2 regions of the Meiothermus sp. QL-1 genome follow, and region 1 is predicted to be linked to the other one. Evidence: riboswitches for the same ligand, from Rfam matches in the RefSeq annotation. Region 1 holds a riboswitch; the other holds the start of a gene.
The links. A riboswitch is a leader RNA that binds a small molecule or an ion and turns the genes downstream of it on or off. The one in region 1 is predicted to bind S-adenosylmethionine.

Region 1 (25,393 bases):
GGGCTACACCGCCTGGGAGCGGATCACCGGGCGGCCGACCCTAGAGGTCAACGGGATGTGGGGGGGGTATACGGGCCCGGGCAGCATGACCGTGATCCCCGCCAGCGCCCATGCCAAGATTACCTGCCGCCTGGTGCCGCACCAGGACCCCGAGAGGATTGTGGCGCTGGTGAAGGCCCACCTGGAAGAACACCTTCCCAAAGGGGTGCGCCTGGAGGTGCGCGCTATGGAGTCCGGGGCTCCCGCCTTCCGCATGCGGGCCGACCACCCGGTGGTACAGGCGGCCAAGGAGGTGCTCACCGAGCTCTACGGCGTGCCGCCGGTGGAGACCATGTTCGGCGGTTCGGTGCCCATCCTCTCCACCCTCAAGCGGATGCTGGGCCACGACCCGGTGAGCTTTGGTTTTGCCCTCGAGGACGAGCTCATCCACTCGCCCAACGAGTTCTTCCGCCTTTCCAGCTTCGAGAGGGGGCAGCGGGGCTACGCCATGCTGCTGTTGCGCCTGGCCCGCTAGGCCGGGCGGCGGGCTACCAGGGTCAGGATTTCGTATAGGGCCACGGTTTTGCCCTCCTGGTTGGTGAGCTCCACCGCCCAGGTCACCACCCCAGCGGGCCGCTCGCCGGGGCGGGGGTCTTTGGCGGTCTTGGACTTGACCGTAAGCCGGGCCTGAAGGGTGTCGCCAGCCCTCACCGGCTCGATGAACCGCAGCCGCTCCAGGCCGTAGTTGGCCAGCACCGGCCCCGGGGCTGGGTGTACGAAGAGGCCCGCGGCCATGGAGATGAGGAAGTAGCCGTGGGCCACCCGGCTTCCAAAGATGGAGTCCTTGGCCCCCAGCTCGTCCACGTGGGCGTAGAAGTAGTCGCCCGTCACGTTGGCGAAGTTCACGATGTCGGCCTCGGTCACGGTGCGGCGATGGGTGAGGAGGCTCTCCCCGATTTCCAGGTCTTCGAAGTACTTGCGGAAGGGGTGGACCACATCCTCCTTGACCCGGGCCCCCCGCACGTACTCGTCGCTAAGGACCATCAGGGTGGTGGGGTCGGCCTGCACTGCGCAGCGCTGAAGGTAGGGCTGGAGGCCCCGCACCCCCCCCAGCTCCTGGCCCCCGCCGGCCCGGCCTGGCCCCCCGTGCACCAAGGGGGGCAGGGGTGAGCCGTGGCCGGTGGACTCCTTGGCGTTTTCCCGGTTCAGCAAAAGCAGCCGCCCGTGGTGGGTGGCCAGCCCGAAGAAGAGGGTGCGGGCCTCCTGGGGGTCGTGGGTCACGATGGTCCCAACCAGGCTGCCCCGGCCCCGCCGGGCCAGGGCGATGGCCTCGTCTAGGTCCCGGTAGGGCATCAGGGTGGCCACCGGGCCGAAGGGCTCGAGGTCGTGCGCCCCCGATTCCCAGGGCTTGGGGCTGTAGAGCAGGGTGGGGGGCATGAAGCCGCCCTTTTCAGGGTCCCCTCCCCGCAGCTCGAGTTCCCCCTCGAAGGCCAGCTCGCAGCCCTTGGCCTGAAGCTCCTCGAGCACCGCCCGCACCTCCGCCCGCTGCGCTGTGCCCACCAGGGGCCCCATCCGCACCTCTTCCCGGCGGGGGTCGCCCAGGGTGGTCTCGGCCAGGGCCTTTTTGAGCGCTTCCAGCACCGCTTCAGCCTTTTCCATGGGGACGATGACCCGCCGGATTGCGGTGCACCTCTGCCCGGCCTTGATGGTCATCTCCCGCACCACCTCCTCTACAAAAAGCCTGAACTCGGGCTCGCCCGGCTCCACGCTTCTTCCCAGGACGGCGCAGTTCAGGCTATCGGCCTCCATGTTGAAGGCCACCGCCTGGGCGATCAGGTTGGGGTGGGCCTTGAGCCTGCGCCCGGTGGCCGCCGAGCCGGTGAAGCTCACCACATCCTGCTCGTTTAGGTGCTCGAAGAGGTCGCCGATGCCCCCACAAACGAGCTGGACGGCCCCTTCGGGAAGGATGCGCGACTCCAGGATGGCCCTGAAGACCGCTTCGGTCAGGTAGGCGGTCTGGGTGGCGGGTTTGACGATGGCCGGCACCCCCGCGATAAGGCTGGGGGCCAGCTTCTCCAGCATCCCCCAGACCGGGAAGTTGTAGGCGTTGATGTGCACCGCCACCCCCTCCTTGGGCACCAGAAGGTGCCGCCCCAGGAAGCCGCCCTGCTTGGAGAGCGGGATGGGTTCGTCTTCCAGCAGGAATTTTCGGTTGGGTAGCTCCCGGCGGGCCAGGGAGGCGTAGCTGAAGAGGGTGCCAATGCCTCCGTCGATGTCGAACCAGCTATCCTGCCGGGTGGCCCCGGTCTTGTGGGAGAGGGGGTAGAACTCCTCCTTGCGCCTGTGCAGGTACTCGGCCAGCGCCCGCAGCATGGCGGCTCGCTCGTGAAAGGTGTGGCGCCGCAGGTTGGGACCGCCCACCTCCCTGGCATGGCGGACCATCTCGGCGAAGTCCAGGCCCTCGCTGCCGACCTCGGCCACCGGCTCCCCATAGACCGCGTCCCGCACCACCACCCCGGGGGCCGGGCTTTCGTACCAGGCGCCCACCGCGTAGCTTTTAAGCTTCATGTCCCCATTCTAACAAACGCTTGTTTGACAAGGGTCGGGCCCGCCCATCCCCTATGATGGGCGGGTATGACCGCGCAGGAGGCCTACCAGTGGTTGTTGCAACACTATCGTGAGAGCGCCTATCTGGAGTCTTTCGGCAAGCTGGCCGGCTGGGACCAGGCCACCTACCTCCCCCGCAAGGGCCAGGCCCACCGGGCCAGGATGCAGGCCGCGCTGGCCCGGCTGCTGCACCAGCGGGCCACCGACCCTCGAATAGGGGAGATGCTGGCGGTGGTGGAGGCCTCGGACCTGGGGGGCCAGGACTCGGTGGAGGCGGTGAACGTGCGGGGATGGCGGCGGGCCTACGACCAGGCCACTAAAATCCCCGAGCGGCTGGCGGTGGAGCTGGCCGAGGCCACCAGCCAGGGGGAGGCCATCTGGCAGGAAGCCCGGCCCAAGAACGACTGGGAGGGTTTCAAGCCGGCTTTAGAGCGCATATTCGCCCTGACCCGCGAGCTGGCCTCGGCCCTGGGCTACCAGGAGGAGCCCTACGACGCCTTGCTGGACCTCTATGAGCCGGGGGCCACGGCCAGGCAGGTAGAGGCGGTCTTTGCCCCTTTGCGCTCAGCCACCGTGGAGCTGCTGGGGCGCATCCAGGGTAGCCGCCGTCGGCCCGACCGCTCGATTCTGCACCGCCACTTTCCCCAAGCAGCCCAGGAGGCCTTCGGCAAGGAGGTCCTGGAGCGGCTGGGGTTCGACCTCGAGGCCGGCCGCCTGGACGTGGTGGCCCACCCCTTCATGCAGGGGATTGGGCCCGGGGATGTGCGCCTGACCACCCGCTACTTTGAGGACTTCTTCAGCGCGGGCTTCTTCGGCATCCTGCACGAGATGGGGCACGGCCTCTATGGGCAGGGGCTGTTGGCCGAGCACTTCGGCACCCCCATGGGCACCGAGGTCTCGCTTGGGGTTCACGAGTCGCAAAGCCGCACCTGGGAGAACTGGGTGGGGCGCAGCCTGGGGTTCTGGCAGTTCTTCTGGCCCCGGGCCCAGCACCACTTCGAGGCCTTCCGCGGGGTGGCGCTGGAGGACTTTTACTTCGCCATCAATGCCGTTGAGCCGAGCCTCATACGGGTCGAGGCCGACGAGGTGACCTACAACCTGCACATCCTCATCCGCTTCGAGCTCGAGCTGGCCCTGCTGCGGGGCGAGCTTAGCCTGGACGAGCTTCCCATGGCCTGGGACGAGAAGTACCAGGCCTACTTGGGCGTGAAGGCGGCCGAGATAAAGGACGGGGTGATGCAGGATGTGCACTGGGCCGCGGGCCTCATCGGCTACTTCCCCACCTACACCCTGGGCAACCTCTACGCTGCCCAGCTCTTTGCCCAGGCCGAGCGGGAGCTCGGCGCCCTGGAGCCCCAGTTTGCCCAAGGGGCATTTGCACCGTTTCTGGCCTGGACCCGGGATAGAATCCACCATCAGGGTAGCCGCTACTGGCCGCGTGAGCTTCTTCGGCGAGTAACAGGGGAGGACATCAACCCGGCCTACCTGATCCGCTACCTGGAGAGCAAGTTCGGTGCCTTGTACGGTTAGCCCTGAGGTGCGTGTATGAAAGGAAAACGGTGGATTGGGATTGTAGCGCTGGCGGTCCTGGGGGGCGGGGTGCTCTACTTTTGGTTCTCGCCCCTGCTGGCCTTGGGAGGGCTGCAGCGGGCCATTGAGCGAAAAGACACCCGGGCCATTGAGCGCTATGTGGATTTTCCCGCTGTGAAGGAGGACCTCAAGGGCAAGCTTATGGCGAGGATGGCGCAGGAGGCGCAGAAGGACACCAGCGGATTTGGAGCCCTGGGGCTGCTTTTCGCCGGGGCCCTGATCGACCCGTTGGTGGAGGCCCTGGTGACCCCTGAGGGGCTGGCCGCCATAGGAACGGGTATGGAGCCGGGCCAGGCCGAGGTGGGCGCGGTGCGCGGGTGGCAGGTGCGGCGGCTTGGGTTTTCCGAGGTTTTCGTGCACCAGAAGGGCAACCCCGACGAGGGGCTGGTAATGCGGCGCAAGGGGCTGGGCTGGCAGGTGGTGCGCCTCGAGCTGGGCCAGATGGACTAGGCCGGCCTGAGCCGTATCTGGGCCTGGGTGATGGCGGTATGCTCGGGGCTGGCCGCTAGGCTAAGCTCCAGGCCCTCCACCTCGGGCAGCTCCTCCAAAAGCCGCGAGACCCGCAGCAAAAGGTCTAGCAGGCTTTCCAGATGGGCCTTGCCCTCGAGGGGGGCCAGCATCTCCCGGGCCTCGCGGTCGGTAAGGGGGGTGATGCGCAGGCCCAGAGGTTGTTCGCCCAGGGGCAGGTGGGTAAGGGCCAGCGAGAGCACCGGGCCGAACAGGGGGTCGTGCTGGACCCGCAGGGCCAGGGGGATGCCCGGGCTGGAGGCGGGCCCCAGCCGAAGACCGAAGTAGCCCAGGAGGGTGCTGGTCTCCTTGGGCCCAAGGCGGCCTCGGGACCGCCCCACCAGGGCTCGAGCCTCGTCCTCCTGCACCTCGTGGTTGGGGATTTCCCCAGGGGGGGTCTGGCGCCACCGGGCGTAGGCATAGGCCGCGGCCAGGGCCCGGCCGGCCGACTCGGGGAAGCGATAGGTGGGTACCCACTCCCCCCTGAGCTCCACCCGGGGCCGCCCGGCGGTCATGAAGCAGGTGAGCAGGGGGATGCCGATGCCCTTTTCTCGGGCCTGGTGGAAGGCCTGGGTCAGCGCGGCCTGCAATTCCTCCACCGTGGCATAGCCCAATGGCACGAAGAGCACCAGAAGCGCGTGGGGGCCCGCCTCAAGAACCTCCTGCGCCTTTGCCTGGTAGGCCTCGGCCGAGGCCCGGGAGCCCAGGTCGTGCACCTCGGCCAGAAGCCCCTCGGTCTCGAGGGCGTCCCTGGCCAGGTAGGCCGGCCCCGAGGCGTTGGTCAGGAGGGCCACCCGCGGGCCCTCGGGCAGGGGCTGGTGGGCCAGCAGCGCTGCGATGTCAAACATTTCCTCCAGATTCTCGGCCCGCACCACCCCGGTTTGCTTGAAGAGGGCCTCCACCACCGGGTCGCGCCCTGGCCGCACCGCCAGGATGGGCTTCTTGCGCCCCACCCGCCGCGCCAGCCGGGCGAAGCGCCGGGGGTTGCCAAAGGACTCCACGTAAAGGAGGATCAGCCCGGTCTCGGGGTCTTCCTCCCAATACTGGATGAGGTCGTTGGAGGAGATGTCCACCTTGGCCCCGAGCGAGACGAAGTTGGAGAAACCCAGCCCCATCTCCCGCGCGTACTCCAGCACCGCCAGCCCCACCGCCCCGCTTTGGCTGGACATGGCGATGCGGCCCCGCAGGGGAAGCCTGGGGGCCAGCCCGGCGCAGAGCTGCACCTCCGGGCTGGTGGTCATGAGGGCCAGCGAGCCGGGGCCCAGGAGGCGCATACCGTACTGCCGGCAGACCTTCACCAGGGTTCGGGTCTGGGCGGGCTCCATGTCAGTGGTTATCACCATCAAGGCCCGCACCCCCCGCTGCCCGCAGGCCTCGGCGACCTCCAGCACCTTTTCGCGCGGGGTGGTGACCACCGCCAGGTCCACCGGCCCGGGCACTGCCTTGATCGAGGTGTAGGCCAGCATGGAGCCCACCACCGGCACCTCCCCGGCTGCCGGGGCCACCGCCGGGTTCACCGGGTAGACAGGGCCCTGAAAACGGTTCAGGACCAGGTGCTCCAGCACCCTGTAGCCCACGCTCTCTGGGTCGCGCGAGGCCCCCACCACCGCCACCCCCCGCGGCCGCAGCACCGGCAGCAGCGAGGCCACCGTGGCCACCCGCTCGCGCAGCTCGAAGCGGGCCAGCATCTCGGGGTTGGGTTCAATCTCGAAGCTGACCTCCACCTCACCGGCCTCGTTGTGGGCCTCGATTTTGAAGCCGCTGGCCTTGAACACATCGAGCATCTGCCGGTTCTCTGCCAGGGTGTAGGCGTGAAAACGGCGGATGCCCCGGCGCACCCCAATCAGGGCCAGCCGCTCCAGCAGCAAGGACCCCAGCCCCCGGCCCTGGTACCAGTCGTCGACCAGGAAGGCCACCTCGGCGGAAGTGGAGCCGGGGCCCTCCTGTACGTACTCCCCGGTGGCGATGATGCGCTCAGGGTCGCCGGTGAGAACCACCAGGGTAACCTTGTCCTCGTCGGGGGGTTGGCGCAGGAGGAGGTCGGCGGCGGTCTCGGGGTCGATCTCGGAGAAAAAGCGAAAGGTACGGGCCTGGGGGGATAATCGCCTCAGGAACTCCACGAACAGGGGGCGGTCCTCGGGCCGGGCCGGACGCAGGGTGGCGGTACGGCCATCTTTGAGCAGGATGGGGCCGGACTCGAGGGCGTACTGGGGGGTGGGGGGAGGGATGTAGCGCTCGGGCATACCTGCCAACCAGGATAGCGCCAGTTTTTCGGTTTTTCGGCGTATACTATCCCCCAAATATGGAGGGCCTTATGCCCCCTTTGCTCGAGGGCAACATTCTCCTGCGGGTGCGCTTGCCAGAGCCGGTTCTGCGCCTGGCCAAGCCCTTTCTTTTGGAAAGGCCGGCCTACGAGCTGAGCCTGGACCAGCACAAGGTGGCGCTGGTGCAGACCGTTGAGCCGGTGGAGGGCCGCATCAGCAGGGCTGAGTTGCCCCAAAGCAAGGAAGTGGTCCGGCACATCATCGGGGTGGAGCGGTGGGGGCAGCGCCGGCTGGAGGTGGCGTTGGGCAAGCCGCTGCCGGAGGACGAGCCCCAGGCCTACAGGCCGCCTGAAGGGATGGACAAAGTCCAGCTCCTCTACGAGTTCCGCAAGACCCGCATCCAGACGCTCGAATTGGTAGACCTGCTCAAAGGCACCATCGAGCCCACCTACATCCCCCACAACACCTTGGGGCCGCTATCCACCAGGGCCTGGCTTTACTATCTCAACCTGCACGCGTTGTGGGAAAGCCGCCGGCTGCGCTAGGGTTCAAAGCGCCGGGTGACCACCTGCCCGGTTTGGCCCATCAGGCCCAGGTCGCGGCCATCGAGCACCACCCGTACCGCCCCGGCGTTGCCCGCGCGCACCACCACCGGGAGGGGATAACTGAGCTCGGTCCCGGCGCGCACGGTGCCCTCGTAGAGCAGCCTTCCGTCACGCCCGTCGGTGATGCGGAGCCAGCTGGTGCCTTCCAGCCGCAGCACCAGCCCGCGGCCGGCAGGGGGCTGGGAAGGAGCGGGGCTGGTCGGCAGGGGCCGAAGGCTCAGACTCAGGCTGTGGTCGCTTTGCAGGCGAAGCACCTGTTCGTAGCGTTGGTAGCCGGGGGCTTCTACGCGCAGCCGGCGCTCTCCTGCCTCGACCCGGACCTCCAGGGGAGCCTGCCCCAGCAGGAAGCCATCCAGATAGACCCGGGCCCCCTGGGGCTCGGTGTTCACCCGCAGGCTGACCTGCTTGGGGGGTGGAGGAGGGGGTGGGCTGCTGGGGGTGGTGGGTGGAGGGGCCGGAGAAGAGGGGCTGAGAGCGCGAAAGCCGAGCCAGGCCCCCACCGCCAGGAGGAGGAGGAGAGACCAGGCCCAGCGGGGCCGGCCTTGCGGGCGGGCAGGGGGTGGCGGCATTGTTTCGGTAGGGTGGCTTGGGTACAGCGCCAGCAAGGGGCCGGGCTCGAGGTCCAAAAGCTGGGCGTACCGCTTCAGGTAGCCCCGGGCCAGCGCAGGCTCGGGCAGCTCGTCGAAGCGGCACTCCTCCAGCGCTTCCAGGATGCTGCGCCGCACCTTAAGGGCTTCGGCCGCACGGGCCAGCGTCAGCCCCTTGCGCTCGCGGGCTTCCCTGAGCCGCCGGCCTAGCTCGCACATTTCACCTCATTCTATAGCCAGGTTTTATGAATCGGCTGCGGAAGTAACGCGGGGGATTGACGGACCGCCCCCCTCCTTGTAGACTCGCAGCTATCCGCGCTGGGGCGCGGCCACAAGCAAACCGTTCTTTTATCCAGAGCGGTGGAGGGAACCGGCCCAACGAAGCCGCAGCAACCCACAAAGGACCTCTGTTCATCGCCAGCGGTCCTTTGCACGGTGCTAATTCCGGCTCGACCGCCAGGCCCTGTAGGCACACGGGGCCAAGCGCTGGGCATAGCGCGCGGCTCGAGGAAGATAAGAGAAGGGGAACCCAAGAAGCGCACCCCCTTCCAGTAAAAGAACGTCTGGTTGGGGGGTTTCTCCTACCCCCAAGCGCCCAAGCCCCCGCGGTAGGAGGAGTATGCCTAGTCCATCGCGCTTCGCAGGATTGTTTGGCTATCGCCCCGCACCAGCGCCTGCCCGGCTTCCTGAGGAGGTGGTATGACGGACCTGCTCGTTCAGGAGGCATGGGGCGACCACGAGGCTCTTCTCATCAAGCCCCCCAAGAGCAAAGGGCGGGTGCCCCCGCCGGTGCCGGCCCAGGCCCTGGTGGCCACCCGGTTTCACCTCGAGTATGGCGGCATGCTGCCCGAGGTGCACCTGCGCTACGAGACCTATGGCCGCCTGAGCGCAGCGCGCGACAACGCGGTGCTGGTTTTCCATGCCTGGACCGGCTCGGCCCATCTGGCCGGCACCTACACCCCCGAGACCCTGCGGCGCCTGCCCAAGCTCGACCAGGCTTTCGGCCCAGAAGGCTGGTGGGACGAGCTGGCCGGGCCGGGCCGCATGCTGGATACCGAGCGCTACTTCGTCATCTGCGCCAACCATATTGGAAGCTGCTACGGCTCGACCGGCCCCCTTTCGCTCAACCCCGCCACCGGCCGGCCCTACGGCCCCGACTTCCCCCGGCTCACCGTGCGCGACCTGGCTCGAGCCCAGGCCCGGCTGCTGGACTTTTTGGGCATCGAGCGGGTGGTGGTGTTGGGGGGAAGCCTGGGCGGCATGGTGGCCTTGGAGTTTGCCCTGCTTTTTCCCGAGCGGGTGAATAAGCTGGTGGTGCTGGCCGCCCCGGCGGTCCACGGCCCTTGGGCCCGGGCCTTCAACCGCCTCTCGCGCGAAGCGGTGCTCTCCGATCCGGCCTACCAGGGGGGGTATTACACCGATTCACCTCCGGGCCTTCAGCTAGGCCGGGCCATCGCCATGCTTTCCTTCCGTTCGCCCGCCTCCTTCCGCCTGCGCTGGGGGGCCCACCCTGAGCGGGGCGAGAGCTATGTGCTCTACCAGGGTGAAAAGTTTGCCCGGCGCTTCGATGCCAACGCTTATATCGTGCTTTCCGAGGCCATGGACACCCACGATGTGGGGCGGGGCCGAGGAGGGGTGGAGGCCGCTTTGCGCCGGTTGAGAAGCATTCCAAGCCTTTTTGTGGGCATCGACACCGACTTCCTCTACACCGCCGAGGAGGTGCGCGAGATGGCCGCCTTGGCGGGGGGGCAGTACCGCGAGATTAAAAGCCCCCACGGCCACGACGCCTTCTTGATTGAGACCGATCAGGTGGAACGCATTCTGGGGGACTTCCTCTAGGTTAGGGGGAACTCCTGCTATACTCGTTTGTTGCGCGAGGCGCAGGAGACGAGATGGCAGGAAAGATTGGCTTTGTAAGCCTGGGTTGCCCAAAGGCCTTAGTGGACTCGGAGCAGATTCTCTCGCGCCTCAGGGCCGAAGGGTACGAGACCGCCCCCACCTACCAGGAAGCTGCGGTGGTGGTGGTGAACACCTGCGGCTTCATCACCCCGGCGGTGGAGGAATCGCTGGCGGCCATTGGCGAGGCCCTGGCGGAGAACGGCCGGGTCATCGTCACGGGCTGCCTGGGGGCCAGGCCTGAGGTGATTCGGTCGGCCCACCCTCAGGTGCTCGAGGTCACCGGCCCAGGCGAGATAGAGAGGGTGCTGGAGGCGGTGCACCGGGTGCTGCCCCCGGACCCCAACCCCTACACCGCCCTCATCCCCCCCCAGGTCAAGCTCACCCCGCGCCACTACGCCTACATAAAGATCGCCGAGGGTTGCAACCACCGCTGCAGCTTTTGCATTATCCCCAAGCTGCGGGGCCCGCAGCGCAGCCGCGATGCGGCAGAGGTGCTGGCCGAGGCGGCCCGGCTGGTGGCCACCGGTACCAAGGAGCTGCTGGTGATTGCCCAGGACACCTCGGCCTACGGGGTGGACATCCACCACCGCCCCTCGGACTACGCGGGCAAACCGGTGCGGGCCCACCTGGTGGACCTGGTCAACGAGCTGGCGGGGCTGGGGGTTTGGCTGCGGCTGCACTACGTCTACCCTTATCCCCACGTGCGCGAGTTGGTCCCGCTGATGGCCGAGGGCAAGCTGCTGCCCTACCTGGATGTACCCTTGCAGCACGCCAGCCCCAAGATTCTGCGGGCCATGCGGCGGCCGGGAGGGGCGGAAAGCCACCTCAAGACCATCGCCGAGTGGCGGGCTATTATGCCCGACCTGGCCATTCGCTCAAGCTTCATCGTGGGTTTCCCGGGCGAGACCGAGGAGGACTTCCAGCTTTTGTTGGACTTCCTCAAGGAGGCCCGGCTGGACCGGGTGGGGGCCTTCACCTACTCCGAGGTGGAGGGGGCCGAGGCCAACGCTTTGCCGGGGGCGGTGCCGGAGGAGGTCAAGGAAGAGCGCAAGGCCCGCCTGATGGCCTTGCAGCAGGCCATCAGCCTGGAGAAAAACCGGGCCCGGGTGGGCACCACCCTGGAGGTAATCGTGGACGACTATGGCGGGCTGCCGGGCCAGGTGGTGGGTCGGTCCAAGTACGACGCGCCGGGCATCGATGGCTTGGTGTACGCCGAGACCGACGGCACGGTCAAGATAGGCGACATCATCCGGGTGCGGGTTGGCGAGGCCGGGCCCTACGACCTCTATGGGGAGATGGTGGGTCGGGTGCACAGCGGAACCCTCCGGGTGTAAGCTGAAGCCGGCTTGGCTATGGAACCTTCACAGGTCATGCCCGAGGATTCCCCCCCTAACCTGTTCCTTCCAAGTGGCCCTCAGCGTTGCAGCGGCTTTTGCGGGAGCGGCCTATGTACATCGTGATTGCAGGCGGCGGCGAGATTGGCTCGCAGATTGCCAAGGCCCTCCATACCCAGCACGACCTGGTGGTGGTGGACACCAACCCAGAAGCCAAGGAGCGGCTCAGCGGGGTAGATGCCCAGGTGGTGATCGGCAGCGTAACCGACCCTGAGGTCCTGCGCGAGGCCAAGGTGGACCTCTGCGACACCTTTATCGCCGCCACCAACTGGGACGAGGTCAACCTGATTGCCTGCATGCTGGCCAAAGGCCTCGGGGCCAAGGAGGTCCTGTGCTTCGTGGGGAAGCAGTCCTACGTGGATATCCTGACCGACCCCCGCACGGTGGAGATTCTGGGCACCCGGATTGACCAGGTGTTCTGGCCTCAGCGCTCGTTGGCCAAGGAGATCGTTGAGGTGATACGCATCCCAGGGGCGGTGGACACCGAGGTGCTGGCGGGAGGGCGGCTGCGCTTCGTGGAGTACCAGGTGCGCGAGGGGAGCCCCTACGTAGGCGAGGGGCTGGCCCATTTGGACTGGCCCGAGGGGAGCTTTCTGGCCGGCATCATGCGCGAGGGGAAGTTCATCGCCGCTACCGACCCGGAGTTCAGCGGGCTGGTGGTAAGGCCCGAGGACCGCATCTTCTTCATGACCACCCCCCAGGGCTTCGACGTCATCCAGGCCTGCTTTGCCCCCCGGGAGCGGGTACGGCGGGTGATGGTGGTGGGTGGGGGCAGCGTGGGGTATATGGTGGCGCAGGAGCTTTTGAGGCACCGGCTCGAGGTAACCATCATCGACCACAACCCGGAGCGCTGCGCCTGGCTGGCCGAACACCTGCCAGGAGCCCTGGTGCTGGAAGGGGACGGCACCGATTTGGAACTTTTGGAGTCGGAGGGGCTTGACTACGCCGATGTGCTGGTGGCCGTTACCGAGAACGACGAGAAGAACCTTCTGGTCTCGCTGCTGGCCAAGCAGGTGGGGGTGCCCAAGGTGATTACCCGGGTCAACCGGGGGGAGAATCGTCGCCTTTTCGAGCATGTGGGCATCGATATTCCCCTTACCCCCCGGGCGGCCGCGGTGCGCGAGGTGGTGGACTGGATTGCACCCGACAACGTAGACCACCTGGCCCTCATAGAGGACCAGGTGGAGCTTCTGGAGTTTGAGCTGCCCCCTGGCTTCCGCGAGACGCCCTTTGAGAAGCTCTCGCTGCCCAAGGGGGCGGTGGCGGTGGCGTTGGAGCGCGGCACCCGGGTTTACCTGCGCTCGCCCATGCTGGCGGTTACAGGAGGGGACAAGCTCCTGGTGCTCGCCGACCGGCAGGTGGCCGATGAAGTCCTGGCCCAGGTTCGCTAAGGCCAAGGCCGCCAATCCCATCCCGGTAGCCACCTACATGACCGGCACGGTGTATGTGGCCCTGGGCCTGGTGATGGCGGTTTTGGGCCTGGTCGATGCCCTTTTGGGCGAGGAGGCAGAGGGGTTTTTTGCAGGGGCGCTGGTGGGGCTTGGCCTGGGCCTGCTGCTGCGCCGCCTGGGCAGCCCCCAGGCGGAGCCCCGCCGGGCCGAGGCTCTGCTTACGGTGGCGGGGCTTTGGCTTTTGGTGCCGGCCCTGGGGGCCATACCCTTCTGGGTCTCGGGGGGAATGTCCTACCTGGACGCGCTCTTTGAGGCTACCTCGGGCTTTAGCACCACCGGCGCCACTGTTCTTTCCGACTTCAACCAGCTCAGCCATGGGCTTTTCTTCTGGCGCAGCCTGAGCCAGTGGTTTGGCGGGATGGGTATCTTGCTCCTCTTCATCGTGGTCTTGCCTCACCTGGCCCTGGCCGGGCGGCAGATGTTCTTCGCCGAGGTGACCGGGGTGCAGAAGCAGCAGCTCACCCCCAAACTGCGCCAGACGGCCACCAACATCCTGCGGGTCTACCTGGTGCTCACCGGCTTCACCCTGGCCGCCTACCTGCTGACCGGGGTGCCCTTCTTCGAAGCCTTCACCAACACCTTGTCCAGCGTCTCGGCGGGGGGCTTCAGCCCCAACCCCGAGAGCTTCGCCGCCTATTCCTCCCTCACCCAGTGGGCGGCCACCTTGGTGATGTTCCTGACCGGGGTGAACCTCCTTCTGCAGTACCGGGTCGTCTTCGGGCGCGAGTTTGCCGCCCCCTTGCGCGATCCCGAGTTCCGCGCCTATGCCCTGATTGTCGTCCTGGTGGGTCTGGGAATTGCCCTGATTTTGCTTTTGCGCCAGCAATACCCACCAGAAGCGGCCCTGCGCCACGCTTTTTTTCAGACCACCTCCATCATCACCGGCACCGGTTTTGCCTCCGCCGACTTCGCCCAGTGGGTGGTGCCAGCCCAGGTGCTCTTGGTCATGCTGATGTTCATAGGGGGCAGCGCCGGTAGCGTGGGGGGTAGCATTAAGGTCATCCGCTGGCTGATTATTGCTGCGCTGGTTCGGCGCGAGCTCCAGCGGGCCCTGCACCCCCAGGCGGTGCTGCCCTTGAGGGTGGGCCACAAGAACATCGGCGAGGATGTGCTGCGGGCGGTTGCGGCCTTTATCACCCTGTATGTGGGCCTTTTCGCCCTGGGGGTTTTGGTCATAGGGGTGCTCGAGGAGGACTTCGTGGTGGCCTTCACCGCCTCGGCAGCGGCCATCGGGAATGTGGGGCCGGGGCTGGGCGCGGTGGGCCCCATGAGCCACTACGGCGAGCTGCACCCTGTTTCCAAGGCCATGATGATCTTCCAGATGTGGGCTGGGCGCATTGAGCTTATCGCGGTTTTTGCCCTTTTCACCCCGGAGCTTTGGCGCAGGCTCAGGGCCTGAGGTTATGCGACCCTGGTGGCTCGAGCACCTTCGCTTCGCCTACTACGTTTTGGGCGTGCTCTACCTGGCGATGGCCTTGGTCATGTTGGGCCTGGAACTCATCTCGCTCGTTTTGGGGGAGTCGCCCTGGGGGTTTTTGCTGGGGGCGGTGGTGGGGTTTTTGCTGGGTTCGGGCTTTCGCTGGCTGGGCGACCCCCGGCACGAGCCCGGTCGGGCCGAGGCTTTGCTTTCCATCGCCCTGATCTGGCTCCTGGTGCCGGCCCTGGGGGCTATACCCTTCTGGGTCTCGGGGGGGATGTCCTACCTGGACGCATTCTTTGAGGCCATGTCGGGCTTCACCACCACGGGAGCCACCGCGCTGGCCGACTTCAGCCAGTTCGGCTACAGCCTCTTTTTTTGGCGGAGCCTCATGCAGTGGTTTGGTGGGGTGGGTTTTTTGGTGTTGGTGGCGGCCTTGCTGGCCCACCTGGCCGTGGCGGGCCGCCCGCTTTTCATCACCGAGAGCACCGGGCTGCACAAGGAGCCCTTCACCCCGCGCCTGCGCACAGCGGCGCAGAGCATTCTCAAGGTTTACTCTGCCCTCACCCTGGCCGCGGCCCTGTGCTACTGGGGGGCGGGGATGCCGCCCTTCGAGGCCCTTTGCAACGCCCTGACCACCCTGCCCGCGGCCGGGTTCAGCCCCAACCCCCGCAGCTTCGAGGACTACAGCCCTCTGGCCCAGTGGTTTGGCACCCTCTTCATGTTCTTGGGGGGGGCGGGGTTTGTGCTGCAATACCGCTTGTTTTTCACCCGCGACCCCAGGCCCCTGCTGAAAGACGTGGAGCTGCGGGCCTATGCCCTCATCGTGTTGTCGTTCAGCTCGATGCTGGCCCTTTTCCTAATGACCCACCACGCCAAGGATATGAACTACGCCTGGCCCGATGCCCTGCGCCACGCTTTTTTCAACGTGACCTCCATCATCACCACCACCGGCTACGCCAGCGCCGACTTCGCCCTGTGGACTCCTGCGGCCCAGGCTATTTTGGTGGCGGCGATGTTCGTGGGGGGATGTGCGGGCTCAGGGGCCGGGGGCATTAAGCTGATTCGCTGGCTGGTGGTGGGGGCCATGGTGCGGCGGGAGCTGATGCGCGCTTTGCATCCGCAGGCGGTCATCCCCCTGCGCGTGGGGCATAAGAACTTGGGGGAAGAGGTGGTGCGTTCGGTGGCGGCCTTCGTGGTGCTCTACCTGGGGCTTGTGGCGCTGGGGGCTGTTGGCATCGCGCTTTTGGAGAACGACCTGGTGGTGGGCTTTACCGCCAGCGCCCAGGCGGTGGGCAACATTGGGCCGGGGCTGGGCGAGGTGGGGCCGATGGGCAGCTATGCCGGCCTGCATCCTCTCTCCAAGCTGGTGCTGATCTTCCAGATGTGGGCCGGGCGCATCGAGCTTTTCCCGGTTTTGCTCCTGTTTTTCCCGCAGCTTTGGAAGAAGGTCAAGGGTTAGCGGTAAACTGAGCCTTATGGCGGGTTCGGTGCCTGAGTCCTTTCGCCTGGACCACACCAGGGTTCGGGCTCCTTACGTGCGGCTGGCGGGGGTTGTGGAGACCCCTCGGGGGGACCGCATCGAGAAGTACGACCTGCGGCTGGCCCAGCCCAACCAGGAAGCCCTGGATACCGGTAGTCTGCACACCTTAGAGCACCTGCTGGCCACCTACCTGCGCCGCCACCTGGAAGGGGTGGTGGACGTCTCGCCCATGGGTTGCCGCACGGGGTTTTACCTGGTGGTGCTGGGGGAGCCAGGGCCCCATCAGGTGTTGGAGGCCCTGCGGGCCAGCCTGGAGGCGGCGGTGCAGCACCAGGTGGTACCGGGGGTGAGCGAGCTGGAGTGCGGCAACTACCGCGACCACAACCCTGAAGGGGCGCGGGCTTGGGCCAGGCGGGTGCTCGAGCAGGGTCTGCGCGTGCAGGAGACCGTGGAGATCGAGGGCGCTTGAGGTATGGCTCCGGTGGCCCTTTTCGCTGCCGAAGGGGTTGAAGCCCAGGCGTTGCGCGGCGCCCTTGCTTTGGAGGAGGTGGTGGACGGGCCTTGGCCCATCCACCGGGGGGAGGTGGGCCGTTATCCTGTGGTGCTCATCGAGACCGGGGTGGGTAAGGTGGCCGCAGCGGCTGCCGTGGCCTATGCCAGGGCACGCTTCGGCCCAGCGCAGGCCTTTTGGCTGGGGGTGGCTGGCGCGCTCAACCCCGCGCTCAAGCCCCTCGATTTGGTGTTGGCCCAGGATGCGGTGCAGTACGACGTGGACATCACCGCCTTTGGCCGCTCCCCGGGGGAGCTGGCAACCGGCGAGCGCTTTATCCCTGCCGATCCGGTGCTCACCTCCCGGCTGGCGCGCACGGCCACCCTCATGGGGTTGCCGGTTTTCCTTGGACGCATTGCCAGCGGGGATCGCTTTCTGGCCGACCGTGCGCAGGCGGAGGAGGTGCGCTCGATTTTTGGGGCCGATGCGGTGGAGATGGAGGGGGCTGCGGCCTTGTGGACGGCCCGCCGGGTGGGCCTGCCCATGGCCCTCGTGCGGAGCATTACCGACCAGGCGGGGCACGACGCCCCTCCGGCCTTTGAGGCCTTCTTGCAGGGTGCGGCCGAGCGGCTCGCTGCCCTGATGCGCCGGGCGTTGGGCGAGTGATGCGTATACGGGCGAAGTTCTGGCTCGAGTCCGACCAGGGGGAGTTCCTCCTTGGCCCGGGCACCCTGCGCCTGCTTGGGGCAGTGGCCGAGAAGGGCAGCCTGAAGGCCGCGGCCCGGAGCCTGCGGCTCGGTTACCGCACGGCCTGGGCCCGGCTCAGGCGGGCAGAGGCAGGGCTGGGCTTTCCCCTGCTCCAGCGCCACTCGGGGGGCGAGGGGGGAGGGGGGAGCATCCTGACCCCTGAGGCCTGGGCTTTGCTCGAGGGCTACCAGCGCTTCCTGGAGGGGTTGGAAGAGGAGCTGGAGGCCCGCTTTTGCGCGGCCTTTGGTGGCCGGCCAGGGCAGGTGCGCCGGTGACGTGCTAGCATGGCCTCATCGCGGCCATTTCCGAGCCTGGCCTTGGAAGGGGCTGTGGGAAGGAGCGTAAGGATGCTCAGACGGGTCCTGGTTTTGCTGTGGGGGTTCTTTGGGCTGGCCCTGGCCCAGGCCGACCCCGTGGTGGCGGTGGTGGGGCATACCACCATCCGCAAAAGCCATTTTGAGATACAGTTTGGCCTTTTTGTGCGGGACTTCCTGCGCCAGCGGGGCCAGCCCTATACCCCGGAGGCCCTGGAGCTGTTTGCCCCCTACCGGGCCGAGTACCTAAAGCGCATGGTGCAGGACCGGGCGGTGATCCTGGCTGCCGAGCAGGCGGGGTTTGCTGCGCAGAAGGAGGCGGTGGAGAGGGCCATAGAGGAGGTGAAGGCCGAGTTTGCAGGGGAGGAGGTCTTCGAGCAGGCCCTGAAGGAAGCGGGGATTCCCGACCTGGAGGCCTACCGCGCCTTGGTCTACGAGGTCCTGACCTACGACGCCTACCTCGAGCACCTCTCGGCCAGGCTTCGCGTAAGCCAGCCAGCCCTCAGGCTGCTGTACCTCTTTTCTAAGCCCCAGTTCACCCTGCCCCAGCGCTACTGCGCGGCCCATATCCTACTCAAAACCGCCCAGGAGGCCCGCCAGGTCATCGCCCGGCTCAACCGGGGTGAAAAATTCGCCGACCTGGCCAAGGCCCTCTCCCAGGACCCCGGCAGCCGGGCCGAGGGGGGGAACCTGGGCTGCGAGCCGCGGGGTACCTTTGTGGCGCCCTTTGAGCTGGCCCTCCTGGCCCTCAAGCCCGGCGAGGTGTCAAAAACCCCTGTGCAGACCGAGTTTGGCTTCCACGTCATCCTATTGGTGCGCGTTCTGATGCCGGAAATTCAACCCTACGAGGAGGTCCAGAGCCTGCTGAGCCGAAGGGTCCAGGACCTCGCCTTGCAGAAGCTGCTCACCAGCCTGGCCCAGCGGACCCCCAGCCGGCTTTACCCCGAGAACCTCTGAGGGTTGACACGGTATACCAAACGGCGTAAACTCTAGCCCAAGATGCTCTCCGCACGCCTATCCCTACCTGTAGTAGGCCTAGTGATTACTGGGCCCGGGGGGGATATGGCGTAGCGCAGCCTTAGAACGCGTCCAATCGCCCCCCGCACCACCGGGGGGCAGCTTTTTGGGGAGAGACCATGAACGGAGCCAGAGCCATACTGAAAGCCTTGGAGATGCAGGGGGTGGAGCTCATCTTCGGCCATCCAGGGGGTACCATCATGCCCACCTACGATGCCCTCTACGACTCGTCCATCCGCCACGTGCTGGTGCGGCACGAGCAGGGAGGCATCCACGCCGCCACCGGCTATGCCCGGGCCTCGGGCCGGGTGGGGGTGGTCATGGCCACCTCGGGGCCGGGCGCGCTAAACCTGGTCACCGGCTTGCAGGACGCCCTGATGGACTCCACCCCGGTGGTGGCCATCACCGGCAACGTTCCCCAGCACCTCATCGGCACCGACGCTTTTCAGGAGGCCGACGTGGTGGGCATCACCCAGCCGGTGACCAAGCACAACATGCAGGTCCGCAACGTCAACGATATCCCCCGGGCCATCGCCGAGGCCTTCTACATCGCCTCCACAGGGCGGCCTGGCCCCGTGCTCCTCGACTTCCCCAAGGATGTGCAGCTCGCCGAGTTTACCGGGAGCTTCGATGTGGTGGTGGACCTGCCGGGCTACAAGCCCACCTACAAGGGCCACCCCCGCCAGATTGAACGGGCGCTGGAGGCCCTGGGCAAGGCCGAGCGTCCGGTGCTGATGGTGGGCGGCGGGGCCCAGCACGCCTCGGCCGAGATTACCGAGCTGGCCCTCAAGACCGGCCTGCCGGTGATTCCCACCCTGATGGGCCTGGGCGTCTTCCCCGGTACCCACCCCCAGTGCCTGGGGATGCCGGGCATGCACGGTTCGGTGGCGGCCAACCGGGCCATCCAGTACGCCGATACCATCCTGGCCATCGGGCTTCGTTTCGACGACCGGGTGACCGGCAAAATCTCCCGCTTTGCCCCCCATGCCCACACCGTTATCCACGTGGATATTGACCCGGCCGAGATCGGCAAGCTGGTCAAGACCTCGATCCCCGTGGTGGGGGATGCCAAGTGGGTGGCGGCCGAGCTGGTCAAGGGGGCCAAGAAGCTCAACCTAAGCAAGTGGTGGGCGCAGCTCGAGGAGTGGAAGACCAAGTACCCCTTCGCCTGGAAGCCCAAGCCCTACCTGCAAAGCCAGGAGGTAATCCAGGCCTTCTGGGAGGCCACCCGGGGCCGGGCGGTGGTGACCTCGGGGGTGGGGCAGCACCAGATGTTCGTGGCCCAGTTCTTCAAGTTCGACCGACCCCGCACCTGGATCAACTCGGGCGGGCTGGGCACCATGGGGGTGGGCCTGCCCTTCGCCATCGGAGCGGCCCTGGCCCGGCCGGACGAGCTGGTGATTGACTTCGACGGCGATGGCAGCTTCCAGATGACCCTGCAGGAGCTGGCCACCCTAAAGAAGCTCAACCTGAACGTGAAGATCGTCATCCTCAACAACGGCTTTTTGGGCATGGTGCGGCAGTGGCAGGACCTGTTCCACGGGCGGCGCTACAGCGAGGTCTATCTGGCCGACTCCAACCCCGACTTTGCCAAACTGGCCGAAGCCTACGGCATCCCCGGGCTCACCCTCACCGACAAGGCCCAGCTTCAGGACGCGGTCAAGGCGGTCCTGGCCCAGCCGGGGCCGGTCCTGCTGGACGCCCGGGTCTACCACGAGGAGGGGGTCTTCCCCATGATTCCCTCGGGTGGGGCGGCCGAGGACATGATCATCGAGAACCCCCGGGAGGCGGTGGCCGGGGATTAGGGGAGGCGTATGCGACACCTGGTATCGGTTCTGGTGCAAGACCGCCCCGGCGTGCTGCAGCGGATTGCGGGCCTGCTGGCCCGGCGGGGCTTCAACATCGAGTCGCTGGCCGTGGGGCGCACCCATCTGGAGGGGCTTTCCCGCATCTCGCTGGTGGTCTCGGGGGACGATGCGGTCCTGGAGCAGGTGGAGAAGCAGCTCAACCGCCTCATCGAGGTCATCAAGGTCACCGACCATGACGAGCCCCATGTGGAGCGGGAGCTGGCCCTGGTCAAGGTAAGCATCGCTGGGCTGGAGGAGCGCATGGAGGTCAAGGACATCGCCGAGGCTTTCCGGGCGCGCATTGTGGACGTGGCCAAGCGCTCCATCATCTTCGAGCTCACCGGCGACACCACCAAGGTCAACAACTTCATCGAGGCCCTGCGGCCCTATGGGCTGCTGGAGGTCATGCGCACGGGCGCGGTAGGGATGTCCCGCGGCGAACAGGTGCTTAGGGTACGGGAAAAGAAGGCGGTCTAGGGTGGGCTTGGCCCACCCTTTGGTTTGGGGAGTGGAGATGAAAATTTATTACGACCAGGACGCGGATATCGGCTTCATCAAGGACAAGACGGTGGCCATCTTGGGCTTCGGTTCGCAGGGCCATGCCCACGCCCTCAACCTGCGCGACTCAGGGGTGAGGGTGGTGGTGGGCCTCCGGCCTGGCAGCCGCAACGAGGAGAAGGCGCGTAGGGCAGGGCTCGAGGTCCTGCCGGTGGCCGAGGCGGTGCGGCGGGCCGATGTGGTGATGGTGTTGCTGCCCGACGAGACCCAAGGAGCGGTCTACAGGGCTGAGATTGAGCCCAACCTGAAGGAAGGGGCAGCGCTGGCCTTTGCCCACGGCTTCAACATCCACTTCGGCCAGATCAAGCCCCGGCCCGACCTGGACGTCTGGATGGTGGCTCCTAAGGGCCCCGGCCACCTGGTGCGCTCAGAGTACGAGAAGGGCTCGGGGGTACCTTCGCTGGTAGCGGTGCACCAGGACGCCTCGGGCTCGGCCTTTCCCACCGCCCTGGCCTACGCCAAGGCCAACGGCGGCACCCGCGCAGGGGTGATTGCCACCACCTTCAAGGACGAGACCGAGACCGACCTGTTTGGCGAGCAGACCGTGCTCTGCGGTGGGCTGACCCAGCTTATCGCCGCGGGCTTCGAGACCTTGGTGGAGGCCGGTTATCCCCCCGAGATGGCCTACTTCGAGTGCCTGCATGAGGTAAAGCTGATCGTGGACCTGATCTACGAGTCGGGCTTTGCCGGGATGCGCTACAGCATCTCCAACACCGCCGAGTACGGCGACTACACCCGGGGGCCCAGGGTCATCGACCGCGAGGAAACCAAGGCCCGCATGCGCGAGGTGCTGCGCCAGATTCAGCAAGGGGAGTTTGCCCGGGAGTGGATGCTGGAGAACCTGGTGGGCCAGCCCACCCTGAATGCCAACCGCAACTACTGGAAGAACCACCCCATCGAGCAGGTGGGGCCCAAGCTCAGGGCCATGATGCCCTTCCTCAAGTCGCGCATAAAGGAAGAAGTAGCCCAGTAGGAGGTCCTATGCGGCATATCCGGATCTTCGACACCACCCTGCGGGACGGGGAGCAAAGCCCAGGGGTAGCCCTTTCGCTCCAGCAAAAGTTGGAGATTGCCCACGGTCTGGCCCGGCTCAACGTGGACATCATCGAGGCGGGCTTCCCGGTGAACGGGGCCAGCGAGTTCGAGTGCGTATCCCGGATCGCCGCCGAGGTAAAGGGCCCGGTGATCTGCGCTCTGGCCCGCACCCACAAGCTCGACATCGATCGAGCGGCCGCTGCTTTGGAGAAGGCCGAGAAGAAGCGGATACACGTCTTCACCAGCGCTTCGCGGGTGCACCTGGAGTACATGCTCAGGAAGACCCCTGAGGAAATCCTGGAAATCTCCGACCAGATGGTGCGCTACGCCAGACAGTTTACCGATGATGTGGAGTTTAGCGCCCAGGACGTGATGCGGGCGGACATAGACTTCGTTTTGAAGCTCTACGAAACCGCAATCGCAGCCGGCGCCACCACCATCAACATCCCCGACACCACCGGCTACGGCACCCCCCAGGAGTACGGGGCCCTCATCCGGCGTATCCACGAGGAGGTGGTGCGGGGTCGGCCGGTGCATATCTCGGCCCACTGCCACGACGACCTGGGCCTGGCCACGGCCAATGCCCTGGCCGCAGTGGAGAACGGGGCCACGCAGATTGAGTGCACCATCAACGGCATCGGAGAGCGGGCCGGGAACACCAGCCTGGAGGAGGTGGTGATGGCCCTGTACGTGCGGCGCGACCACTACCAGGCCTATACCCAGATCAACACCCGCGAGCTCTACCGCATGAGCCGGATGGTGGAGCGCTACACCGGCATGGTGGTGCCGCCCAACAAGGCCATCGTGGGGGACAACGCTTTTGCCCACGAGTCGGGAATCCACCAGGACGGGGTGATCAAGAACAAGGAGACCTACGAGATCATGAACGCCGAGCTGGTGGGCCGTCAGCCGGCGGTGCTGGTCTTGGGCAAGCACTCCGGGCGGGCTGCGGTCAAGAAGGCCCTGGCCGACCTGGGCTACAAGCTGGACGACGCCCAGATTGGGGTCATCTTCGCCCGTTTCCGCGAGATCGTGGAGCGCAAGGGGCCCATCGAGACCGAGGAGCTTCGCGCGCTGGTCGAAAGCGAGTCGGTGCACACCCCCCAACTTTTCAAGCTCGAGCGCCTCCAGTTCTTCTCCGGCTACGGGATGCTGCCCACCGCCACGGTAAGCCTGGAGACCCCCAAGGGCGTGGTCACCACCACGGCCATCGGGGACGGGCCGGTGGATGCGGTATACAAAGCCCTGGCCGAGGCCATCGGTTTCAAGCCGGAGCTCGAGCTTTACCGAGTAGAAGCGGTCACCGGCACCACCGAGGCTCTGGGCGAGGTGACGGTGAAGCTCAAGCTGGGGGAGGTGCTGGCCACCGGCCATGGGGTCTCGCCCGATATCATCGAGGCCTCGGCCCGGGCCTACCTGGATGCGGCCAACAAGCTGGCGGCTGGCCAGGCCGCCCGGCACCCCCGCTCCATCGAGGAGGTGCAGCGCTCGGGGCCGGGCAAGTGAGGCGGGGGCGGTCATGATCGAAATCCTCGATACCACCCTGCGCGATGGCACCCAGGGCGAGGCCGTAAGCCTCTCCGTAGACGACAAAGTGGCCATTGCCAGGCGTCTGGCGGCCTTTGGTATCCCCCTCATCGAGGGGGGCTGGCCCGGTTCCAACCCTAAAGACGCCGAGTTCTTCGCCCGGATGAAGGGGGTGGACCTGGGGGGAAGCCGGCTTGTGGCCTTTGGCTCCACCCGGCGCAAGGGGATGCGTCCTGAGGACGACCCTTCGGTGACGGCCTTGCTGGAGGCGGAGACCCCAGTGGTCACGGTGGTGGCCAAAAGCTGGGACTTCCATGTGACCGAGGCGCTCGAGGTCTCCCTGGAAGAGAACCTCCGCATGATTGAGGAGACCTACCGCTATCTGGTAGGGCGGGGCCGGCGGGTGATCCACGACGCCGAGCACTTCTTCGACGGTTACAAGGCCAACCCTGCCTACGCCATGGCGACGCTGGAGGCCGCGGTGCGCGGGGGGGCCGATACGCTCTGCCTTTGCGATACCAACGGGGGAAGCCTGCCCGAAGAGGTCCACGAGATTACCCGGAGGGTACGGGAGGCCTTCCCGCAGGTGGTGATCGGCATCCATCCCCACAACGATGCGGAGCTTGCGGTGGCCAACGCCCTGGCTGCGGTGCGTGCTGGGGCCACCCATGTGCAGGGCACCATCAACGGCTACGGGGAGCGCTGCGGCAACCTGAACCTCACCAGCGCCATCCCCAACCTGATGCTGAAGTGCGGCCTGCCGCTGGTGGGGCTGGACCGGGAAAAGCTCAGGGAGCTGCGGGAGCTCTCGCACTTTGTGGATGAGCGGGCCAACCTGACCCCCAATCTGCGGGCCCCCTACGTGGGCGACGCGGCCTTTGCCCACAAAGGGGGCATCCACGTCTCGGCGGTGCTCAAGGACCCCCGCACCTATGAGCACGTGCCGCCCGAGGCGGTGGGGAACACCCGGCGCATTCTGGTCTCCGACCTCTCGGGGCGCAGCAACCTGCTGGCCAAGCTGGCCGAGGCCGGGGTAGAGGTGCCCAAGGAGATGACCGGCGTCCTTTTGAAGGAGGTCAAGCAGCTCGAGCACGCCGGCTACGCCTTTGAGGGGGCTGAGGCCAGCTTCTTCCTGCTGGCCCATCGCCTCAAGGGGGGGCAGATGCCCTTCAGCCTCGAGGGCTTCACGGTCTTCGTGCACGTGAACGACGCCGACCCCGAGACCCCCACCTGGGCCGAGGCCACGGTGCGGGTGCGGGTGGGCGAGACCTTGCAGCACACCGCCGCCGAAAGCCAGTATGGCCCGGTCTCGGCCCTGGACAAGGCCTTCCGCAAGGCCATAGAGCCCTTCTACCCCGAGATTGCCGAGATTGAGCTTTCGGACTACAAGGTGCGCATCCTCTCGGGCCAGGAGGCGGGCACCGCCTCGGGGGTGCGGGTGATGATCGAGATGCACCGGGGAAAGGAGCGCTGGAGCACGGTGGGGGCCAGCAAGAACAATCTGGAGGCCTCGCTCAAGGCCCTTGCCGACGGCTACGCTTATCCGCTGGTGAAGAACCAGCCGGTGTTTCGCTAGGGGCCTCCTCGTAGGCCCTCAGGGCTTCCTCCTCCGCGGGTATGCGCACCCGGAGGAGGAGCCAGGCGTTGGCCAGGCTGGCCAGCAGGGCGGTGGCCCAGGCGTTGAAAACAAGGGGCAGGGCGAGCAGCTCGAGCGAGACCGCCAGGTAGTTGGGGTGGCGCAGATAGCGGTAGGGCCCCTCCCGGATGCGCCGTCCCCCCGGCACCACCAGGATGCGGGTGTTCCAGTAAGGCCCCAGGGTGGCGATGGCCCAGTAGCGAAGAACCTGCGCCAGGAGGAAAAGGCCCAGCCAGAACCCCCAGATGGGGGAGGGCTGGTTGCGCGCCAGCCCCTCCAGGAGCCACCCTACCAGCCAGCCTATGTGCAGCAGGAAAAAAAGCGGGTAGTGGGCCTGCCCGTATTCCCGAGCCCCTCGGGCTTGTGCCCAGCGGTAGTTTCTCTGGGCCCATATGAGCTCCAACCCCCGCTGGAGCAGCACAAACCCCAAAGCCAGCCA
Region 2 (5,401 bases), on a different contig from region 1:
ATGGGATCCACCTGCCCCAGCGCGGCGTGCAGCCCCCCGCCCACCAGGCCCAGGCCCAGGCCGAACCAAATGTCGGTGCCCACCACGGTTTTGGGCGAGAGCCGGGTTCCGCTTAGGAGGAGCAGGGTGCCCAAAGCACCGGCCCCCGCCGAGGAAAAGCCCATCTCTACCCCAATGAAGGCCGCTCCCAGCACCAACCACACCGGGTGCAGCACCCGGGGGCGGAAGTCCTTGTGCAGGGTGAGGTAGAGGTTGGCTAAGGCGCAGATAAGCACCGTAACCCCAATTACCAAAAGCACCAGGTCGCGCTCGCTTTTGAGGGCGCTCAGGGCCAGGCTGCCCACCGCTGCCGCGGGCAGGCCTCCTAGCAGCAGGTACCCCAGGGTGCGCCCGTCGACCTGGCCCTGCCGCAGGTAGACCAGCCCGGCGGGTATCTTGGCGAAGAATGCATAGAGCAAAGCCGTGCCCACCGCTATTTCTACCGGCACATCCAAAAAGAGCAGAAGCACCGGGGCGGTCAGGGTGCCCCCACCCACGCCGGAGAGGCCGATGGCCACCGCGATGAAAAAGCCAATCAGGACTTCCACGTTCCAGCCTCCTTGCCTGCGTAGGCCTGGCGCAGCACCTCGGCCACCTCGGGCCGGGTGAACTCTGGGGGCAGCCCCTGGCCTGCTCGCAGCAGCTCGCGCACCTTGGTACCGGAAAGCAGCAGGTGGTGCTCGAGGCCATGGGGGCAGGTGCGGCGGCTTACGATGCTGCCGCAGGCTCGGCAGTAGAAGGTGTGGTCGAACTTGAGGATTTCGATGCCGATTTCGTCTTTGGAGAACTGGGCGAAGATCTCCTGGGCCTCAAAGGGGCCGTAGTACGAGCCCACCCCGGCGTGGTCGCGCCCCACGATGAAATGGGTGCAGCCGTAGTTTTTGCGGCTGATGGCGTGCAGAATGGCCTCGCGCGGCCCAGCGTAGCGCATGGCCGCGGGGTAGACCCCGAGCAGCACCCGCTCAGGGGGGTAGTAGTGCTGCAAGAGCACCTGGTAGGCCTTCATTCGCACCGCAGCCGGCACATCGTCGCTTTTGGTCTCGCCTACTAGTGGGTTCAAGAACAGCCCGTCCACCAACTCGAGCGCCACCTTGTGCAAATACTCGTGGGCCCGGTGGATGGGGTTGCGGGTCTGGAAGGCCACCACCGTGCGCCAGCCCTTTTGCGCGAAGAGGGCCCGGGTCTCGGCCGGGGTGTGGTGGTGCTCGGGAAAGGCCCCGCGGCTGAGCTTTAGGAGCCAGATGGGGCCGGCCAGGTAAACCGGCCCCGAGGCCAGAAGGGCCGCCACCCCCGGGTGGGCGGGGTCGGTGGTACGGTAGACCTGGCGGGCCTCGGCCTCCTTGTCGGGGCGGTAGCGTTCGGTTACCTCCATAAGGCCCACGGTCTGGCCGCGGTAGACCAGCCGCACCCTCTGGCCCGGCCTATAGGTCTCGGCCTCCTCCACCGGTAGGGTAATGGGAATGCTCCAGGGCAGGCCGTTTTGCAGCCGCATCTCGGCCAGCACCTGGCGGTAGTCGGCCTGGCCCATGAAGCCCTCCAGGGGGGAGTAGACCCCGGTGGCGATGAGCTCGAGGTCGGCATAGCTGCGCTCGCTGAGGTGGATGGCCGGCAGGTGGGCGTAGGCCTCCGGCGCTTCGGGGCGTAGGCGGTCTACCAGCTGCCCGCCGTGGGGTAGGGGCAGAGAAATATTTACAACATTTGTAATCTTTTCCATGCGGCGAACTTCCTTCTCGCACCAACCCCCTTTGGGGGGGTGCTTTTGCACCTGGTGCTGCCTAGATTGCGTTCTTACCCACCCAAAGCCCGCACTCGCTCTTGCCCCGACCTTCCCAGCGGCCTGCCCGCAGGGCCTCGCCGGGGCGTACCGCGCGGGTACAGGGCCAGCAGCCGATGCTCAGGAAACCGCTCCAGTACAGGGGGTTCACGGGCAGGCCTTGGGCCTTGGCGTAGGCCTCGAGCTGCTCCTTGCTCCAGTAGGCCAGCGGGTTGATGCGCACCCGCTCGCCCGGCTCTACGAAGCCCAGGTGAGCCCGGGTAGGGGCCTGCTCGCGGCTGCGGGCGTTGAGCAGGGCGCTGGGCTTTTTTTGCTCGAGGTAGGCTTGCAGCGGGGCTACCTTGCGCACCGCGCAGCAGCCGTCGGGGTCGGTACGGTAGCGCTCCTGGCCCCATTCCTCCGGCCCCAGCCCAGCCGAGAGGGTCACGAAGCGCAGCCCCGTATAGCGCTCGGCCAGCCGGTCGCGGGTCTGTAGGGTCTCGTGGAAGTGGTAGCCGGTGTCCACAAAGACCACCTCGCCCCGGTAGCCGGCCTGGTAGGCCAGGTCGATCAGCACCACCCCGTTCAGGTTGAAGCCGCTGGGCATCAGGAGGTCGGGGTAGGTTTCCAGGGCCCACCGGATAACCTCTTGCGGGTGGGTGTTTTCGTTCCAGTCGGGACTCAAGCTGCCACCTCCAGCCGTATACCCAAAGGCTCTAGCGCCCGAATAAGCCGCTTTAGGCAGGTCTCTAAGTTTTCCTGGTCGGTGCGAAGGTGCAGATCGGGATGCAAAGGCGGCTCGTAGGGGTCGTTTACCCCGGTGAACTGGGGGATTTCTCCGCGCAAGGCGCGGGCGTAAAGGCCCTTCACATCGCGCCGGGCCACCACCTCCAGCGGGGCGTCCACAAAGACCTCGAGCTTGCGGGGGGCCTGCGCCAGCACCTCCTCGCGGGTGGCGCGGTAGGGACTGATGGCGCTCACCAGCACCACCACCCCGTGTTTGGCCAGCAGGTTGGCCACGTAGCCGATGCGCCGGATGTTGGTATCGCGGTCTTCCCGGCTGAAGCCCAGCCCTTTGGAAAGGTGCTCCCGCACCTCGTCCCCGTCCAAAAGCTCGGTGGGATAACCGGCGGCCTCGAGGCGCTTGTGCAAGGCCTGGGCCAGGGTGGTCTTGCCTGCGCCGGAAAGACCGGTGAACCAGACCACCAGGCCGTTCCTACGCTCCGCCATGGCTTACCTCGGTGTAAAGCGGCTTGTGGTAGACGCGTTCTGTGGGTGCTTTCATTCCTGCCTCCTTATCTTTCCTGGGGTTGGGGGTCGCTGTGCCTAGCGAAACCCAGGCCGGACTTGGCACCGAAGCCCAGTAGACCTGGCGATGAACAGACCTCCGGGCGGGTTGCCGCAGCGTCGTCGGGCCGTTCCCTCGGCTGCTCTGGATAAGTGTGCCGGACCCATAGGGGCCAGACGGGAGGAAGATTATCACAGATTACAAAATCTGTAAACTATTGACTCGGAACTATTGTGAATAGTTTGCTGAGTGTTATAAGTAAAATGTAAATATGGCCAATTTTTTCGTACGCATTGAAAGGCTTTCCGACTATATTTGCAAATCGTTAAAAAATAAGTTGCCTTTAGGACAATTAAGCATTGACATATCCGCAAAGCCTTGCTATGCTCCCTCTCAATGAGAGGCAGCCTTGGCCCCTCTCAGCATTTCCCCAAAGAATGCCTTTTGAACACAGTCGTACCGATACCCACTGCCCCTTCTGCGCGATGCAATGCCGCTTGCAGGTGGTGGCCGATGGTAGCGTGGCTCCCCTGGTTCATCCCATCAACGGGGGCCGACTTTGCGTGTTGGGTCTGAGCAGCGGGGCCCTGGTGCAGCACCCCGAGCGGCTCACCACCCCCCTGGTGCGCAAGGACGGGGTGCTAACCCCCTGTAGCTGGGAGGAAGCCCTGGAGGTGGCTGCCGAGGGATTTTTGCGCATTGCGCGCACGCACGGCCCCGCGGCCAACGCGGTGTATGGGAGCGGCTCGCTGACCAACGAGAAGGCCTACCTGCTGGGCAAGCTGGCCCGGCTGGCCCTCAAAACGCCCCACGTGGACTACAACGGGCGCTACTGCATGTCCGCTGCCGCCACCGCGCAGAACCTGGCTTTTGGCCTGGATAGGGGCCTGAACCGCCCCCTGGCCGACCTGGCCCAGCACGATCTGATTCTGCTGGCCGGTTCCAACGTAGCCGAGTGCCTACCCATGCTGATGCCCCACCTGATGGCGGCCAAGCGAGGGGGTACTCGCTTTATCGTGGTGGATCCGCGCCAGACCCTTACCGCTAAACTAGCTGACCTGCACCTACCCCTAAGGCCGGGCACCGACCTAGCTCTGGCCAACGCCCTCTTCAAGGTGTTGCCTAAGAACCAGGCCTTTATTGAGGCGCACACCCAGGGGTTTGAGGAGGCCCTGAAGGCGGTGGAGGGCTGCACCCTGGCCTGGGCGGCAGAGGTGTGCAGCCTGGAAGTGGGGGCTTTGGAGCAAGCAGTAGCCCTACTGTCCCAGGCCCAGAGGCCCCTTATCCTCACCGGGCGGGGGGCCGACCAGAACGCGCGGGGGGTGCAGACCACCCTGGCCTACATCAACCTGGCGCTCTGCCTGGGTGGGGAGTTCGGCACCCTCACCGGCCAGGCCAACGGCCAGGGCGGGCGCGAGATGGGGCAGAAGAGCGACCAGCTCCCGGGCTACCGCTCCATTGAAAACCCCGCCGACCGGGCCGCCGTGGCCCGGGTCTGGGGGGTTTCGCCCGAGGCCCTGCCCGGCAAGGGAAAGAGCGCTTTTGAAATCCTGGAGGCCATTGAGCAGGGCGAGATTCGGGGGCTTCTGGTGCTGGGGAGCAACCCCGCCGCCTCTTCGCCCCAGGCCGACCGTGTGCGCTCGGCACTGGCGCGGATGGAGCACCTAGTGGTCATAGACCCTTTCCTCTCGGAGACCGCCTCGCTGGCCCGGGTGGTGCTGCCCGGCAGCCTGTGGTTCGAGGAGAGCGGCACCACCACCAACCTCGAGGGCCGGGTGGTGCTGCGCCAAGCCCTGCAAGACCCGCCCAAAGGGGTTCGGCGCGACTGGGAGACCCTGGTGGACCTGGCCCAGCGCCTAGGCGCAGGGGCCTACTTTCGCTACCAGGACACAGAGGAGGTCTTCAACGAACTGCGCCAGGCCACCCGGGGGGCCAAAGCCGACTATTTTGGCATTACTTACGAGCGCCTAAAGCGGGGCGAGGCCCTCTTCTGGCCCTGCCCCCACCCCCACCACCCCGGTACCCCCCGGCCCTTGGCCCAGGGTTTCGCCCACCCAGAGGGCAAGGCCCGCTTCTTCCCCACCCCCTACACCCCGCCCGCCGAGGCCACCGATGCCCAATTTCCCCTGGCCCTTACCACCGGCCGGGTGCTCTACCACTACCTCACCGGCAACCTGACCCGACGCATTGAGCGGCTCCGCAAAAAAAGCCCCGAACCCTACCTGGAGGTGCACCCCGAGACCGCCAAGCGGCTGGGGCTCGAGGAGGGCCGGCCCTGCGAGGTGCAAAGCCCCAGGGCCCGCGCACGCTACACCGTGCGG

Region 2: linked by a shared signal. The riboswitch ahead of cysC (adenylyl-sulfate kinase) and the one ahead of metX (homoserine O-acetyltransferase) in region 1 are both predicted to bind S-adenosylmethionine.

Annotation. Positions count from the first base shown of each region.
Region 1 covers NZ_QQSV01000001.1:447,881-473,273, forward strand. Annotated here, with positions in the region: gene DV704_RS02250 (dipeptidase) at 1-514, shown strand, start outside; gene paaZ (phenylacetic acid degradation bifunctional protein PaaZ) at 511-2,547, opposite strand; gene DV704_RS02260 (carboxypeptidase M32) at 2,614-4,116, shown strand; gene DV704_RS02265 (DUF2939 domain-containing protein) at 4,132-4,626, shown strand; gene DV704_RS02270 (GNAT family N-acetyltransferase) at 4,623-6,926, opposite strand; gene DV704_RS02275 (hypothetical protein) at 6,998-7,492, shown strand; gene DV704_RS02280 (helix-turn-helix domain-containing protein) at 7,489-8,358, opposite strand; SAM riboswitch class I at 8,485-8,659, shown strand; gene metX (homoserine O-acetyltransferase) at 8,839-9,978, shown strand; gene rimO (30S ribosomal protein S12 methylthiotransferase RimO) at 10,032-11,372, shown strand; gene trkA (Trk system potassium transporter TrkA) at 11,486-12,823, shown strand; gene DV704_RS02300 (TrkH family potassium uptake protein) at 12,798-14,282, shown strand; gene DV704_RS02305 (TrkH family potassium uptake protein) at 14,287-15,762, shown strand; gene DV704_RS02310 (S-ribosylhomocysteine lyase) at 15,779-16,252, shown strand; gene mtnN (5'-methylthioadenosine/S-adenosylhomocysteine nucleosidase) at 16,256-16,939, shown strand; gene DV704_RS02320 (winged helix-turn-helix domain-containing protein) at 16,939-17,295, shown strand; gene DV704_RS02325 (peptidylprolyl isomerase) at 17,368-18,291, shown strand; gene ilvB (biosynthetic-type acetolactate synthase large subunit) at 18,471-20,156, shown strand; gene ilvN (acetolactate synthase small subunit) at 20,166-20,675, shown strand; gene ilvC (ketol-acid reductoisomerase) at 20,713-21,729, shown strand; gene DV704_RS02345 (2-isopropylmalate synthase) at 21,738-23,297, shown strand; gene cimA (citramalate synthase) at 23,311-24,894, shown strand; gene DV704_RS02355 (isoprenylcysteine carboxyl methyltransferase family protein) at 24,833-25,393, opposite strand, start outside.
Region 2 covers NZ_QQSV01000018.1:283-5,683, reverse strand. Annotated here, with positions in the region: gene DV704_RS11945 (sulfite exporter TauE/SafE family protein) at 1-587, opposite strand, end outside; gene sat (sulfate adenylyltransferase) at 575-1,753, opposite strand; gene DV704_RS11935 (phosphoadenylyl-sulfate reductase) at 1,815-2,477, opposite strand; gene cysC (adenylyl-sulfate kinase) at 2,474-3,022, opposite strand; SAM riboswitch class I at 3,085-3,235, opposite strand; gene DV704_RS11925 (molybdopterin oxidoreductase family protein) at 3,518-5,401, shown strand, end outside.